Regions from separate parts of the Rhizobium binxianense genome, predicted to be linked through region 1. Evidence: predicted binding sites of a transcription regulator. Region 1 holds the regulator's gene; the other holds the start of a gene.
What was found. The regulator PhoB, encoded in region 1, activates phosphate uptake and scavenging genes when phosphate is short. The targets are predictions, from matches to a motif close to TGTCATNNANCTGTCAT.
Positions count from the first base shown of each region.

Region 2: the regulator PhoB is predicted to act here: its motif matches at 3,905-3,921, upstream of PO860_RS16970 (YdcH family protein).

Region 1 covers NZ_CP118713.1:170,624-177,429, reverse strand. Annotated here, with positions in the region: gene PO860_RS00875 (aspartate aminotransferase family protein) at 1-1,065, opposite strand, end outside; gene PO860_RS00870 (GcrA family cell cycle regulator) at 1,490-2,023, shown strand; gene phoB (phosphate regulon transcriptional regulator PhoB) at 2,335-3,018, opposite strand; gene phoU (phosphate signaling complex protein PhoU) at 3,176-3,889, opposite strand; gene pstB (phosphate ABC transporter ATP-binding protein PstB) at 3,934-4,749, opposite strand; gene pstA (phosphate ABC transporter permease PstA) at 4,765-6,087, opposite strand; gene pstC (phosphate ABC transporter permease subunit PstC) at 6,084-6,806, opposite strand, start outside.
Region 2 covers NZ_CP118713.1:3,437,357-3,444,162, reverse strand. Annotated here, with positions in the region: gene PO860_RS17000 (alpha/beta fold hydrolase) at 1-878, opposite strand, end outside; gene PO860_RS16995 (tetratricopeptide repeat protein) at 995-1,609, opposite strand; gene ykgO (type B 50S ribosomal protein L36) at 1,721-1,846, opposite strand; gene PO860_RS16985 (5-(carboxyamino)imidazole ribonucleotide synthase) at 2,010-3,086, opposite strand; gene purE (5-(carboxyamino)imidazole ribonucleotide mutase) at 3,083-3,577, opposite strand; gene PO860_RS16975 (YdcH family protein) at 3,595-3,798, opposite strand; gene PO860_RS16970 (YdcH family protein) at 4,026-4,199, shown strand; gene PO860_RS16965 (ArsR/SmtB family transcription factor) at 4,407-4,667, opposite strand; gene PO860_RS16960 (sulfite exporter TauE/SafE family protein) at 4,735-5,499, opposite strand; gene PO860_RS16955 (thiamine phosphate synthase) at 5,607-6,260, shown strand; gene PO860_RS16950 (tetratricopeptide repeat protein) at 6,271-6,806, shown strand, end outside.

The sequences.
Region 1 (6,806 bases):
GCCGAGCAGATGGGCGGCGCGGATCGCCTGCAGCAGTTCGGCCGAGGGAATGGCGGCCTTGACGCCGAGCAACAGCCCCTCGCCTCTGATATCCTCAATCACATCGGGATAGCGATCCTTCAGCGAGGCGAGGCCCTGGCGGAAAACCAGTGCTACGTCGCGCACCTGCTGGAGGAAGCCATCGGCGAGAATGATGTCGAGCACGGCGCTGCCGACGGCCATGGCAAGCGGATTGCCGCCATAGGTCGAGCCATGGGTGCCGGCCTTCATGCCGGAGGCAGCCTCTGATGTGGCAAGGCAGGCACCGAGCGGGAACCCGCCGCCGATGCCCTTGGCGACCGCCATGATGTCGGGGGTGACGCCCGACCATTCATGGGCGAAGAGCTTGCCGGTACGGCCGACGCCGGTCTGGACCTCGTCGAGGATCAGCAGCAGGCCGTGTTCGTCGCAGATCTGGCGAAGCGCCTTCATGAATTCGGGGGTGGCGGGACGCACGCCGCCCTCGCCCTGCACCGGCTCGATCAGGATTGCAGCCGTGGCATCGGTGATCGCGGCGCGCACCGCTTCGATATCGCCGAAAGCCACCTGATCAAAACCCGGCGCCTTGGGGCCGAAGCCTTCGAGATATTTCTCCTGGCCGCCGGCGGCGATCGTCGCCAGCGTCCGTCCGTGGAAGGCGCCCTCGAAGGTGATGATATGGAAGCGCTCGGGATGGCCCTTGGAATACTGATAGCGGCGCGCCGTCTTGATCGCGCATTCGAGCGCCTCGGCGCCCGAATTGGTGAAGAACACCTTGTCGGCGAAGGTGGCGTCCGTCAGCCGTTTGGCCAGGCGCTCCTGGCCGGGGATCTCATAGATGTTGGAGAGGTGCCAGACCTTGTCGGCCTGCTCCTTCAGGGCGCCCACCACATGCGGATTGCTGTGGCCGACCGAGGTGACGGCGACGCCGGCGCCGAAATCGAGATATCGCTCGCCGCTTTCGGTGATCAGCCACACGCCCTCGCCTCGCTCGAACCGCAGCGGGGCACGAGAATAGGTGTCATAAAGCGGCGCGGCTTCAGCCATGGCGCGATCTCCCGATCTAAAGTTATGGGGCGACTGACTCCGGCTAAGAAAACCAGGCCCGAAAAATCAAAAATGCCGCCTTGCGGCGGCGACTGGCACTATTTCCTTTTCGCGCTGCAATGTCAACAAAACTGCGCCCTTAGCGCATGCAGCAAGGGTGTGCAGCGGCATTTTCAGTCTTCAACAGGCATTATTGCAGAAATGCCACGCAGGGGCAGCAAGTTGGGGAAAACTACGAATTCGATTCATCCGGATTCATGCGACTCTTGTCACGGAGTCAGCCTCACACTAGGTTAAAGTTCAATTACTAGACTGCATGCGGCGGAACTAGTCACCAAAATTGATCAAGCGTTTCTTGTTTCGGAGCTCCCGGGACAACGGTGAGGGATTCTGCCATCACCAACGCAAAAGGTGGAGACAGGGCATGAACTGGACAGACGAGCGGGTCGAGAAACTCAAGAAGCTTTGGGCCGAAGGACTGAGCGCCAGCCAGATCGCGGCGCAACTTGGCGGTGTCAGCAGAAACGCTGTTATCGGCAAGGTTCACCGACTGAGCCTTCCGGGCCGTGCCAAGGCCGGCGGCACCAGCACCGCGGCGCGAACGCCGAAGCGCAATACAGCGGCACCGCGCGCGCCGAACTACGCCTCTCGCGTCACCACCCGCACCGTTACCCGCCAGCAGGGCGCAACGATGCTGAAGGAAGAGATCGAGATCGAAACGATCGAGGAAATGGAATATGTGCCGAGGGGCAACGTGGTCGTGCCGATTTCGCGCCGCCTCGGCCTGACGGAACTGACCGAACGCACCTGCAAGTGGCCGGTCGGCGATCCGCTGAAGGACGACTTCCACTTCTGCGGCTGCGAATCCCCCGACAATTCGCCCTATTGCAGCTATCACCAGAAGCTCGCCTACCAGCCGGTCAACGAACGCCGCCGGGCGGCAGCGCGGGCTGGCTGAGCGGCAGACATCGTTAGAATGCAGAAAACGGGCCGAGTGGCCCGTTTTTTTATGCGTGGATGGAAGCGCTCATTGCGGCTATGGCTGCCCCTCACCCTAACCCTCTCCCCGTAAACGGGGCGAGGGGACGTGCCACACGAGAGGTGTAGGAAGGGGAACGGAGACGTCGCGGCGGGGTCCCTTCGCCCCGCGAGCGGGGAGAAGGTGGCGGCAGCCGGATGAGGGGCAGTCCATCGCCGCGAACCGGACAGCAGCGGGACAAGCCCGAGCATGACGAAAGAGCCGTCGGCCGAGCTGTAGTGACGCAGCCCTCAGGCTTCCATCGAATAACCGGCGCCGCGGACGGTGCGGATGACGTCCTGCATGTTGGAGAAATTCAGCGCCTTGCGCAGCCGGCCGACATGGACGTCGACGGTGCGTTCGTCGACATAGATGTCGTGGCCCCAGACGCCGTCGAGAAGCTGCGAGCGGGAGAAGACCCGGCCCGGCGACGACATCAGGAATTCCAGCAGGCGGAATTCGGTGGGGCCGAGGCGGACTTCACGGCTCTTGCGATGGACGCGATGGGTTTCGCGGTCGAGCTCGATATCGCCGCATTTCAGCACCGTCGACAGCACCTCGGGGCGGGCGCGGCGCAGCATCGCCTTGACGCGGGCAACCAGCTCGGGGGTCGAGAAGGGCTTGACGACGTAATCGTCGGCCCCCGTCGACAGCCCGCGGACGCGCTCGCTCTCTTCGCCGCGCGCCGTCAGCATGATGATCGGCAGGCGCTCGGTTTCCGGCCGCATGCGCAGGCGCCGGCAGAGCTCGATGCCGGATACGCCGGGCAGCATCCAATCGAGGATCAGAAGATCGGGCGTGCGCTCCTGAAGCCGCATTTCGGCTTCGTCGCCACGAAGGATGGTATCGACCTCGAAGCCTTCCGCTTCGAGATTGTAGCGAAGAAGCACGCTCAGGGCTTCTTCGTCTTCAACAACTGCAACTCTCGGGATCATGCGTCTCGGTCTCCTCGCGCATGATCCTTAAACCGGGGGTGATTTAAGCAATGCATCCTGCGCAAATTCACAAACTAGGCTGCGACCTCTTTGCGCGCCCGGACGGGCGCGCATGCAATTGACTGGTCCGGGCGACTGGCCCGGGCTGTCCGGGCGATTATTCCGTAACCGCGCCGACGGTGTTGGCGCTGTCGTCCTTCGGACGATCGCCTTCCGGCTGCGCGCCGGTCGCCATGTAATAGATCGTCTCGGCGATGTTGGTGGCGTGGTCGCCGATGCGCTCGATGTTCTTGGCGCAGAAGAGAAGATGCGTGCAGCTGGTGATGTTGCGCGGGTCTTCCATCATGTAGGTCAGGAGCTCGCGGAACAGCGAGGTGTACATCGCGTCGATCTCGTTGTCGCGCTCGCGGATGGCATTCGCCTTGTCGGCGGCGCGCGTCGTGTAGACGTCGAGCACTTCCTTGAGCTGGACGAGCGCCAGCTCGGACAGATGCTCGAGGCCGCGGGCGAGCTTGCGGGGAACGCCGGTGCTTTGGACGGCGATGACGCGCTTGGCGGTGTTCTTGCCGAGGTCGCCGACGCGTTCGAGATCGGCGGCGATGCGGATCGAACCCATGATCTCACGCAGGTCCGCAGCCATCGGCTGGCGGCGGGCGATGGTGACGATCGCCTTGTCGCCGATTTCGCGTTCGGCGTGATCGAGGATCACATCGTCGGAGATGACCTTCTGCGCCAGCGCGGTATCGCCGTTGACCAGTGCCCGCACGGATTCGGCGACCATCTGTTCGGCCAGGCCACCCATTTCGGAAATCCGCCTGGAGAGGAACTTCAGATCATCATCATAGGCAGAATAAATATGTGTCGATGCCATGGGGCTTTATCCTCGAATAACGGAAAGGCTTGGTGACGCCAAAATCAGCCGAAGCGACCCATGATGTAGTCCTGGGTGCGCGGATCGTCGGGATTGGTGAACATCTTGTCGGTGTCGTTCTCCTCGACGAGATTGCCGAGGTGGAACATGGCGGTGCGCTGCGAGACGCGCGCGGCCTGCTGCATGGAGTGGGTGACGATGACGATCGTGTAGTTCTCGCGCAGTTCGTGGATCAGCTCTTCGACCTTGGCGGTGGCGATCGGGTCGAGCGCCGAGCAGGGCTCGTCCATCAGGATGACTTCAGGGCTGACGGCGACGGCGCGTGCTATGCAGAGGCGCTGCTGCTGGCCGCCCGAAAGACCCGTGCCGGATTCATGCACGCGGTCCTTGACTTCGTTCCAGAGACCGGCGCGCTGCAGGCTGGTCTCGACGATCTGGTCGAGATCGGCTTTCGACTTGGCCAGGCCATGGATGCGCGGGCCGTAAGAGACGTTTTCATAGATCGTCTTCGGGAACGGATTCGGCTTCTGGAAGACCATGCCGACGCGGGCGCGAAGTTCGACGACGTCGATATCGGGATCATAGATATCGTCGGTATCAAGCGTGATCTTGCCGGTGACGCGGCAGCCGTCGATCGTGTCGTTCATGCGGTTGAGGCTCCGCAGGAAGGTCGACTTGCCGCAGCCCGAAGGGCCGATCAGCGCGGTTACGGTGTTTTCGCGGATGTTCAGGTTCACGTCGAAAAGCGCGCGCTTCTCGCCATAGTAAACAGAGACATCCTTTCCGATCATCTTATACGGGACGTTGCTCATCTTGTGATCCAGCGCCTTTTCAACTGCAGCTTCCGTCAACATGTTCATGATGTTTAACTCCGTTTACCAGCGGCGCTCGAAGCGACGACGCAAGAGGATGGCGCCCATGTTCATGACGATCAGGAACAGGAGCAGGACGATGATGGCACCCGAAGTCCGCTCGACGAAGGCACGTTCGGCCTCGTTGGCCCACATATAGACCTGCACGGGCAGGGCCGTCGAGGGATCGAGCGGTGTGGTCGGCGCGTTGGCGACGAAGGCGACCATGCCGATCAAAAGCAGCGGCGCGGTTTCGCCGAGCGCGTGCGCCAGGCCGATGATCGTGCCGGTGAGGATGCCGGGCATGGCGAGCGGCAGAACATGGTGGAACACCATCTGCATCTTCGAGGCGCCGAGGCCAAGGGCTGCGGCGCGGATCGACGGCGGCACGGCGCGAAGTGCTGCGCGCGTCGCGATGATGATCGTCGGCAGGGTCATCAGCGTCAGCACCAGGCCGCCGACCAGCGAGGCCGAGCGCGGCAGGCCGATGAAGTTGATGAAGACGGACAGACCGAGCAGGCCGTATACGATCGAAGGGACGGCGGCGAGGTTGTTGATGTTGACCTCGATCAGATCCGTCAGCTTATTCTTCGGCGCAAACTCCTCGAGATAGATCGAGGCGGCAACACCGATCGGCAGAGCGAGCACGAGCACGATCAGCATCAGGTAGAGCGAACCGATGAGGGCGACGCCGAGGCCGGCGGCCTCCGGACGGCTGGAATTGCCGTTGACGAAGAGGCCAGTGTTGAACTGCTTGTGGAGAGCGCCGCTCGCCTTCAGCTCGTTCATCCAGGCAACCTGCTTGTCGTTGACCTTGCGGTTCTTCTCATCGACCTTAAGATCGATCTGGCCCTTGCTGGCGCTGTCGACATTGGCGTCGGCGAGCACGGTAACATTGACTGTTTTGCCGATGATCGACGGATCGGCGATCACCATATCACGCAGCTGGATCGGCGCACCCTTGGAGAGCATAGCGGTTGCATCGCGCACGTCAGGGCGGCTTGCGGCATTGATGTTCAGCTGCTTGACGATCGCGTCGCGCAGGAGAACCGGATAGTTGGCGGCGACCAGAACCGAGGGGTCGGTCGCTCGCTTATTGTCGGGGTCGATCGTCTTCTCGGTGAATTCGATCGGCAGCGTGATCGCCGTCTGCTGGAAGGCGGTGTAGCCCTTGCCGATCACCGTCCACAGCAGGATGAACAGGAAGACGAGACCGAAGGTGATGGCGGCGATGCCATAGGCCTGGAACCGGCGCTCGGCGGCGTAGCGGCGCTTGATGCCGATATCGCGGCGCGCAGGCGCCTTAGAGACGGTGACGCCTGATGTGGGAGAAACAATATCCGTCATTCGTACTGCTCCCGGTATTTGCGCACGATGTAGAGCGCATAGATGTTGAGGCAAAGCGTGATGCAGAACAGCGTGATGCCAAGGGCGAAGGCAACCAGGGTCTGCGGCGAGGTGAACTCGAGGTCGCCCGTCAGCTGGTTGACGATCTTGACGGTCACCGTCGTCATCGGCTCGAAGGGGTTGATCTGGATGCGGGCGGCGACACCGGCGGCCAGCACGACGATCATGGTTTCGCCGATGGCGCGCGAGGCCGTCATCAGCAATGCGCCGACGATGCCGGGAAGAGCGGCCGGCAAGACCACTTTCTTGATGGTTTCGGAGCGGGTGGCGCCGAGACCGAGCGAACCGTCACGCAGGGCCCGCGGCACGGCGGTGATGATGTCGTCCGACAGCGAGGAGACGTAGGGAATCAGCATGATGCCCATGACGATACCGGCGGTCAGAACGCTCTGCGCCTGAATGAAGTTGGTGTAGCTGCCGGAGAGCAGGCCGCTGACCTGAGCCGAGAAATCGCGCAGGAACGGGCCGACGGTGACGAGGGCAAAGAAGCCGTAGACGATCGTCGGAATGCCGGCGAGCACTTCGAGCAGCGGTTTGGCGACGCCGCGCACCTTCGGCGAGGCGTATTCGGCCATGTAGATGGCGGCAAAGAGACCGACCGGCACGGCGACCAGCATGGCGACCAGGCCGATATAAAGCGTGCCGAGCAACAGCGGGAT
Region 2 (6,806 bases), 1.3 Mb from region 1:
TGGCCGACGCCTCGTATGGTGATAAGTTCGGAACCTGAAATATCGCGGGCAAGGCCGCGCGAATGCAGATGCTCCCAGACGACCTCGTCGCTGTCGCCTGTGATGATGACGGTCGGGGCGGTGATCTGCGAATAGAGCGGTGAGTGTGCCTTCACATAGGCGAGCAGCCTTTTGAAATCGGCGGCGTTGTTGTGGAAAGCGCTCGGCCGCAGCACCAGCGACGGACCGGTCTTTTCGATGTAGTCGGCCGGGCGTGGATTGGGACGAAAGACGTTCAGCGTGCCGCGCTCCAGCCGACGCAGCCCGAGCGGCACGACGACCGCATGGTTGAAGAGCCAGCCGATAACAGGCGCGGTGGCGACATGATAGTACCAGTCGATGCCGCCCGGCCAGGGATGGGTGGCGGGTGCGAGAAAAAGCAGGCCTGATGTCTTATCGGGATGGCGCAGGCCGAAGGCGGCAGTGATCGCGCCGCCGAAGGAATGGCCGACGATAACAGCCTTTTCGATACCGCGCTTTTCCATCAGCCTGGCGATGGCATCGGCCTGGCCGGAGGGAAAAGCGTTCTCAGGGCCGCCGCGCTCGGAATAACCGTGACCGGGTCGATCGACGAAGAGCATTTCCGCTCGGCCTTCGAGTGCGGCGCGAAAGGCGACGACCTGATCGAGGAGATTGCCGCTGGCGCCGTGAATGAAGACGAGGGCGGGCAGGTCGGCATTTTCGGGACGCGCGATATGGACGGCATTCATGCGGTAGCCGCCGACATCCGTCAGTTCGCCGATATTCGGATAGGTGTGTTCGAATTGCCGCGCCTTGTAGGAAGAGTAACCGATGGCGGCGGCGAGCGGGATGAGAAGGGCGGAAACTTCTGCAAGCATGGTCTTAACGAGCGATAATTGCGGGATGACCTGCGGGCGGACAAACCGCTACATCGTTTCCCTCTGTATTCCAAAATTGCGCGGCGTGATCCGACGTCAAGATGTCAGCCCGGGAATCAGGTGCGGTTGCCGGCGAGTTTTTCGGCAAGCGTGTTGACCTGTTCCTGCGCGGTGCGTTCGGCGGGATAGACATCGAGGAAACGCTCCCAAGCCTTCAAGGTCAGCTGGTCGTTGCCGGAATTGCTGAGGATCGCCGCCATGCCGGACAGCGCGCCGAAATGGCGCGGCTCGAGATCGAGCACACGCTCGATGTCGGACATCGACTTGCGATAATTGCCCATGACGAAATTCAGCGTGGCGCGACGGTTCCAGCTTTCGGCATAATCGGGCTTCAGCGCGATCGCTTCATCGAGGAAGTCTAGGGCGGCGGGATTGCGCTTTTCCTCGATCGCCTTGTCGGCCCATTGCATCAAGAGATTAATGGTGGCGCTGCCGGAATCGTTCCATTCCATGCGGATCTCATTGGCGATGCTGCTGGCCTTGTCGGGGTCGCGCTCACGCTTCAGCTGGCTGAACAGCTGGTCGAGGTGCTGCTTTGGTGAAGAGTTGACATCCGTCTGCTCGACGATGACGTCTTTTTCCGCGGCGGTGGCCGGAAAAGTGGCGGAGAGGAGGATGAGGGCGAGCGGCAGCGCCGCTGATGTCAAAGCAAAAAAGCGCATGGCGGACATATTAGCCCGCCAACGCCGAAGATCAAACAAATTTGACGTGATCACCGTAGCGACCCACCGGATATATCTGCCGGCGCAAACTGCGCGGCAAGGCGATCCGGACGCGCGAAATCAGCCCTGGCGAGCCTTGTAGCGCGGGTTCAGCTTGTTGATGATGTAGATGCGGCCCTTGCGGCGAACCAGACGGTTGTCACGGTGACGAGCCTTGAGCGACTTGAGCGAATTCTTGATCTTCATTTTTCTGATCCGCGATCTCTATGGGGGAATTCACATTCGCCCGTATCTTTAACAATCAAAAGCGCGCCATCGGGCGCGCTCTTAGGTGGGGGAGCAGATACCTCTTCACCTTTTCCATGTCAACCGCATGAAGGTGTTTTTCCCAAGGCGCTGCGGTGTTTTCTCAGGTTAAAACCGGCGATTTCCGCGTCAAGGTGGTGATATGGCCCATCTTGCGGCCGGGGCGCCATTCGGTCTTGCCGTAGAGATGAACCAGCGTATCAGGACGCCGCAGCCAGTCGGGAACGGCAAGGATATCGTCACCGATCAGGTTCTGCATGACACAGTCGGAATGGCGCTCGGCATTGCCGAGCGGCAGATTGGCAACGGCGCGAATGTGCTGCTCGAACTGGCTGACGACGCAGGCGGCCTCGGTCCAGTGACCGGAGTTGTGGACACGCGGCGCCATCTCGTTGGCAATCAGACCGCCATCGGGAAGCACGAAGAATTCGATGCCGATGACGCCGACATAGTTCAACGCGGCAAGAATTTTCTCGGCCGATCGGCGCGCGGCGTCCGACGTCGTTGGCGAGATCGTAGCGGGAACCGTCGAGGTGTGGAGGATGCCGTTGCGATGGACGTTCTCGGCGGGATCGAAGCAGACGACCGTACCGTCGGTGGCGCGGGCGGCGATGATCGAGGCCTCGCGCTCGAAGGCGACGAAACTTTCGAGGATGAGCGGCACGCTGCCCAACGCGGCATAGGCGCCATCAGCGCTGTCGGCCGTCGAGCGGAAAACCTTCTGGCCCTTGCCGTCATAACCGAGACGGCGGGTTTTCAGCACGCCCTGGCCGCCGAAATCCTTTAATGCCGTATCGAGATCGGCCTGGCTGTCGACCGTGTGGAAGCGGGCGGTCGAGATGCCGCAGTCGTTGAGAAAGCGCTTTTCGACGAGGCGATCCTGTGCTGCTTCCAGCGCCTTTGGCGGCGGATAGACTGGCACGCTTGCCGAGAGCGTCTCGGCGGCTATGACGGGCACGTTTTCGAATTCGTAGGTGACGACATCGCAGATATCAGCCAGTTCGGCCAGTGCCGCCGGATCGTCATAGGCAGCGGTAATCTGCCGGTTGGCGAGTTGGGCGGCCGGGCAGTCCGTCTGCGGCTCGAGAATGACCGTGCGAAAATTCAATCTGGCGGCGGCAATGGCCAGCATGCGGCCGAGTTGGCCGCCGCCGATGATGCCGATCGTTGTTGCCGTCATAGGTCGTCCATCGGGTATTCGGCGACGGCAGCACTCTGGCGCTCGCGCCACTCGTCGAGCCGATCGGCGATTTCTTCGTCGGAAAGGGCGAGGACGGCGGCGGCGAGCAGGGCGGCGTTGACCGCGCCGGCCTTGCCGATGGCAAGCGTTCCCACAGGAATGCCGGCCGGCATCTGTACGATGGAAAGAAGGCTGTCCTGGCCGGAGAGGGCTTTGGACTGAACCGGCACGCCGAAAACCGGCAGCGGCGTCATCGATGCGGTCATGCCCGGCAGGTGGGCGGCGCCGCCGGCGCCGGCGATGATGACCTTGAAGCCTTCTGCCCGCGCGCCCTTGGCAAAATTGACCAGCCGGTCGACTGTGCGGTGCGCCGAAATGATGCGCGCATCATAAGGGATCTCCAGCGCCTCCAGCGTGTCGGCGGCGTTCTTCATGGTCTCCCAGTCGGACTGGCTGCCCATGATGATGGCGACGAGCGGTCTGTCTGTCATCGTTGCTGCTATTCCTCTCAGGCGATGATGTCAGGGATGATCTGATCTTCCAGCTTGGAGAGCCTGTCCTTGATGATGAGCTTCTTCTTCTTCATGCGCTGGATCCGCAGAGCATCGCATCCGATCTGGATCATGGCATTGATCGCGGCGTCGAAATCCTCGTGCTCCTGGCGCAGCCGCGCCACCGTGAGCCTGATTTCCGCCTGTTCCTGATCGGCCATATGCATTCCCCGTTATCGTCTTCGGATCTTGTCCGATCTGCCGATGATTTCCGCAAGCTCCTATCACCAAATACAGGTAACGGCTAGTTAGTCTTGATCATGAAATTGCCATCTAGTCTTCATCTTTTGGCCTTCGACAAGCCTTCAAAAATATGTCACAGTCCGGCCGTTGACACCTTGATCCCCGACGATGATGGCCGGGGAGGGTAAGAGGAAGGAAGGGTCAAATGACAGTTCAAGCTCATCTTGAATCACTCCAGAAAAAGCATGTCGCTCTCGAGGAAGAGTTGCATACGCTCAGAACAGCTCCCTCTATCTCCGATACGGAAATTGCCGAATGCAAGCGCCGCAAGTTGCGCATCAAGGACGAGATTCAGCGTCTCAAGTCATCCGTCCACTGATCTTCCCAAGGGTCGCCGGTCGATCATCTTGCGAAAGAAAAGGTAAATCCATCCATTCCGCCTAGAATCAGCAAGACCCGGTGATTTCACACCAGATTTGCGCCAGCCCGATGCCTGCCAGCATCGCGGCTGGCGCTTTTGGGTCGCAGGCGTCGGGCGGCGCTGCATCATATGCATCGTGTCCCACTAGGCTTTGGCGAACACGCCTTAAGCCCAGAACTGATCCAGCCATAAATTGAGCTTGTCGAAACCGCGGTTGTTGACCGTGTAGATGCGTTTCGTGCCTTCAGATGTCACCGAGACGAGGTTGCTGTCGAGCAGCGCCTTCAGGTGTTGCGACACAGCAGGACGGCTGATCGGCAGGCCTTCGGCAAGTTCGTTGACCGTCCGCGGAGCGCGGCGCAACTCCTCCAGCAGAAACCGCCGGTTCGGATCGGCAATCGCAGAGAAGGGGTCCGTGTTCGACATACCGGGAACGCTACGTCAAACCGGCCGCCGCAGCAAGGAAATTGTGCAATGCAGCGTGCTGGAGCCCCTACCAGCCAAGGCCCTCGCGCACGATCAGCAAGGCGGCGATCAGGGCCATCGCATACATGAACGGATAGAAGATCGCCGGCTTCATGCGGCGCACGCACCAGGCGCCGGCAAGGGTGGCGAGCGGGGCGAAGGGCAGAAGCGTCGCGGAGGTCGCAAGGTTCTGGGTGTCGAGCTGGCCGAGCGCGAAATAGGGGATCAGCTTGATGGCGTTGAGGATGGCAAAGAAGCGCACACTGGTGCCGGTATATTCGCGCGGCTGTAGCTTCAGCGGCAGGGCATAGATCTGAAAGGGCGCGCCGCCCGCATGGGCGACGAAGCTGCCGTAACCGGAAAATGTGCCCCAGAGGCCGGCGGCCACCGGCCGCTGGCCGCGCGGCGGAATGATCTTGCCGGCACCCGGGCCGTAATTGTTCCAGAAATAGCGCAGGCAGAAGAGGATAGTCACCGCGCCGATGACGATGCGCAGCATATTGCCCGGAACGAGCGCCGAGGTCGCCCAGCCTAGCGCAATGCCGAAGACCGCGCCGGGCAGCATGATCTTCAGCGTCGCCCAGTCGCCGTGTTTGCGCCAGATGACGAGCGAGATCATGTCCATGAAGACCAGGATCGGCAACAGGATCGCCGCCGCCTCGACCGGCGAGACGACGAGGGCGAGGAACGGCAGGCCGATCAGCGACAAAGCGTCGCCCATGCCGCCCTTTGCGAGGCCCACGAGCAGAACGGCGGGCACGGCGGCGTAGTAGAATGACAAATCCTGCGGCATGCTTTCGGCGTCCTCCTCTTGCAAGCCTCGTCTAACGGAACTACTCACACAAAACGAGTGCGGATCCCCGATTTCGAGGGGGAATTCGCAGGAAACGGAAAGACCTCATGACCGAACCGGAAAACCGCTGCCGCCTGGTGCTCATCGCACCCGATATTGCCGATGCCGATGAACAGGCGAGGATCGTCGCCGACGCGCTGAAGGGCGGCGATGTCGCTTCGGTGATCGTGCCGCAATATGGGCTCGACGACGGCACCTTCCAGAAACATGCGGAGAAGCTGGTGCCGCTGATCCAGGATGCCGGAGCGGCTGCGCTGATATCAGGCGACAGCCGTGTTGCAGGCCGGGCGAAGGCCGATGGCCTGCATCTTTCCGGCAATGCGGAGGCGCTTTCGGAAGCGATCGACAAACATGCGCCGAAGCTGATCGTCGGCGGCGGTAACGCGGCCGACCGGCACAAAGCGCTTGAGATCGGCGAAGTCAGGCCGGACTATATCTTCTTCGGCAAGCTCGACGGCGACATCAAGCCGGAGGCGCATCCGAAGAACCTTGCGCTCGGCGAATGGTGGGCCTCGATGATCGAAATCCCCTGCATCGTCATGGGCGGCACCGATCCGGCTTCGGCGCTTGCCGTCGCCGAGACCGGAGCGGAGTTCGTGGCCCTGCGGCTGGCAGTCTTCGGCGAGCCCACCCGGGCGCCATCCATCGTCGCCGAAGTCAACGCGTTGCTTGACGAAAAAGCGCCACGGTTTGAGGATTGAAATCGCGCTCATGCCGATCCAGACCGCCCGCCTGTTGAAATTTATCCTTGCCAGCATGGCCGCCGTCGTTGCGGCCGGGCCGGATGTCGCCTTGGCGCAAGCAACGGATAGCGTCGTAAACCAGCCAGGCTCCGGGCCGACTTCGACTTTCCGCACCGACCGGCCCACCGGCCCGGTCGTGCGGCCCTCCGATGGTGTCGGCGTGTTCGATCGCATGGGTGCGAAGCTGCCGGACCTGCCGCCGGAAAAGGATTATAAGGGACCTGTCGACGAGGCTTACGGCGCCTTCCAGCGCGGTTACTACCTGACGGCAATGGACAAGGCGCTGCCGCGCGCCCAACTCGGTGATGCGGCGGCGCAGACGCTGATCGGCGAAATCCTGTCGCAGGGTCTCGGCGTCAAGAAGGACGTCAAGAATGCGGCCTTCTGGTACGGCAAGGCGGCCGAAGGCGGCGATGCGGCGGCCATGTTCAAATATGCGCTGATGCTGATGGAAGGCGAGGGCGTGCCGCGTGACAAGGTCAAGGCCGACGACTATATGCACAA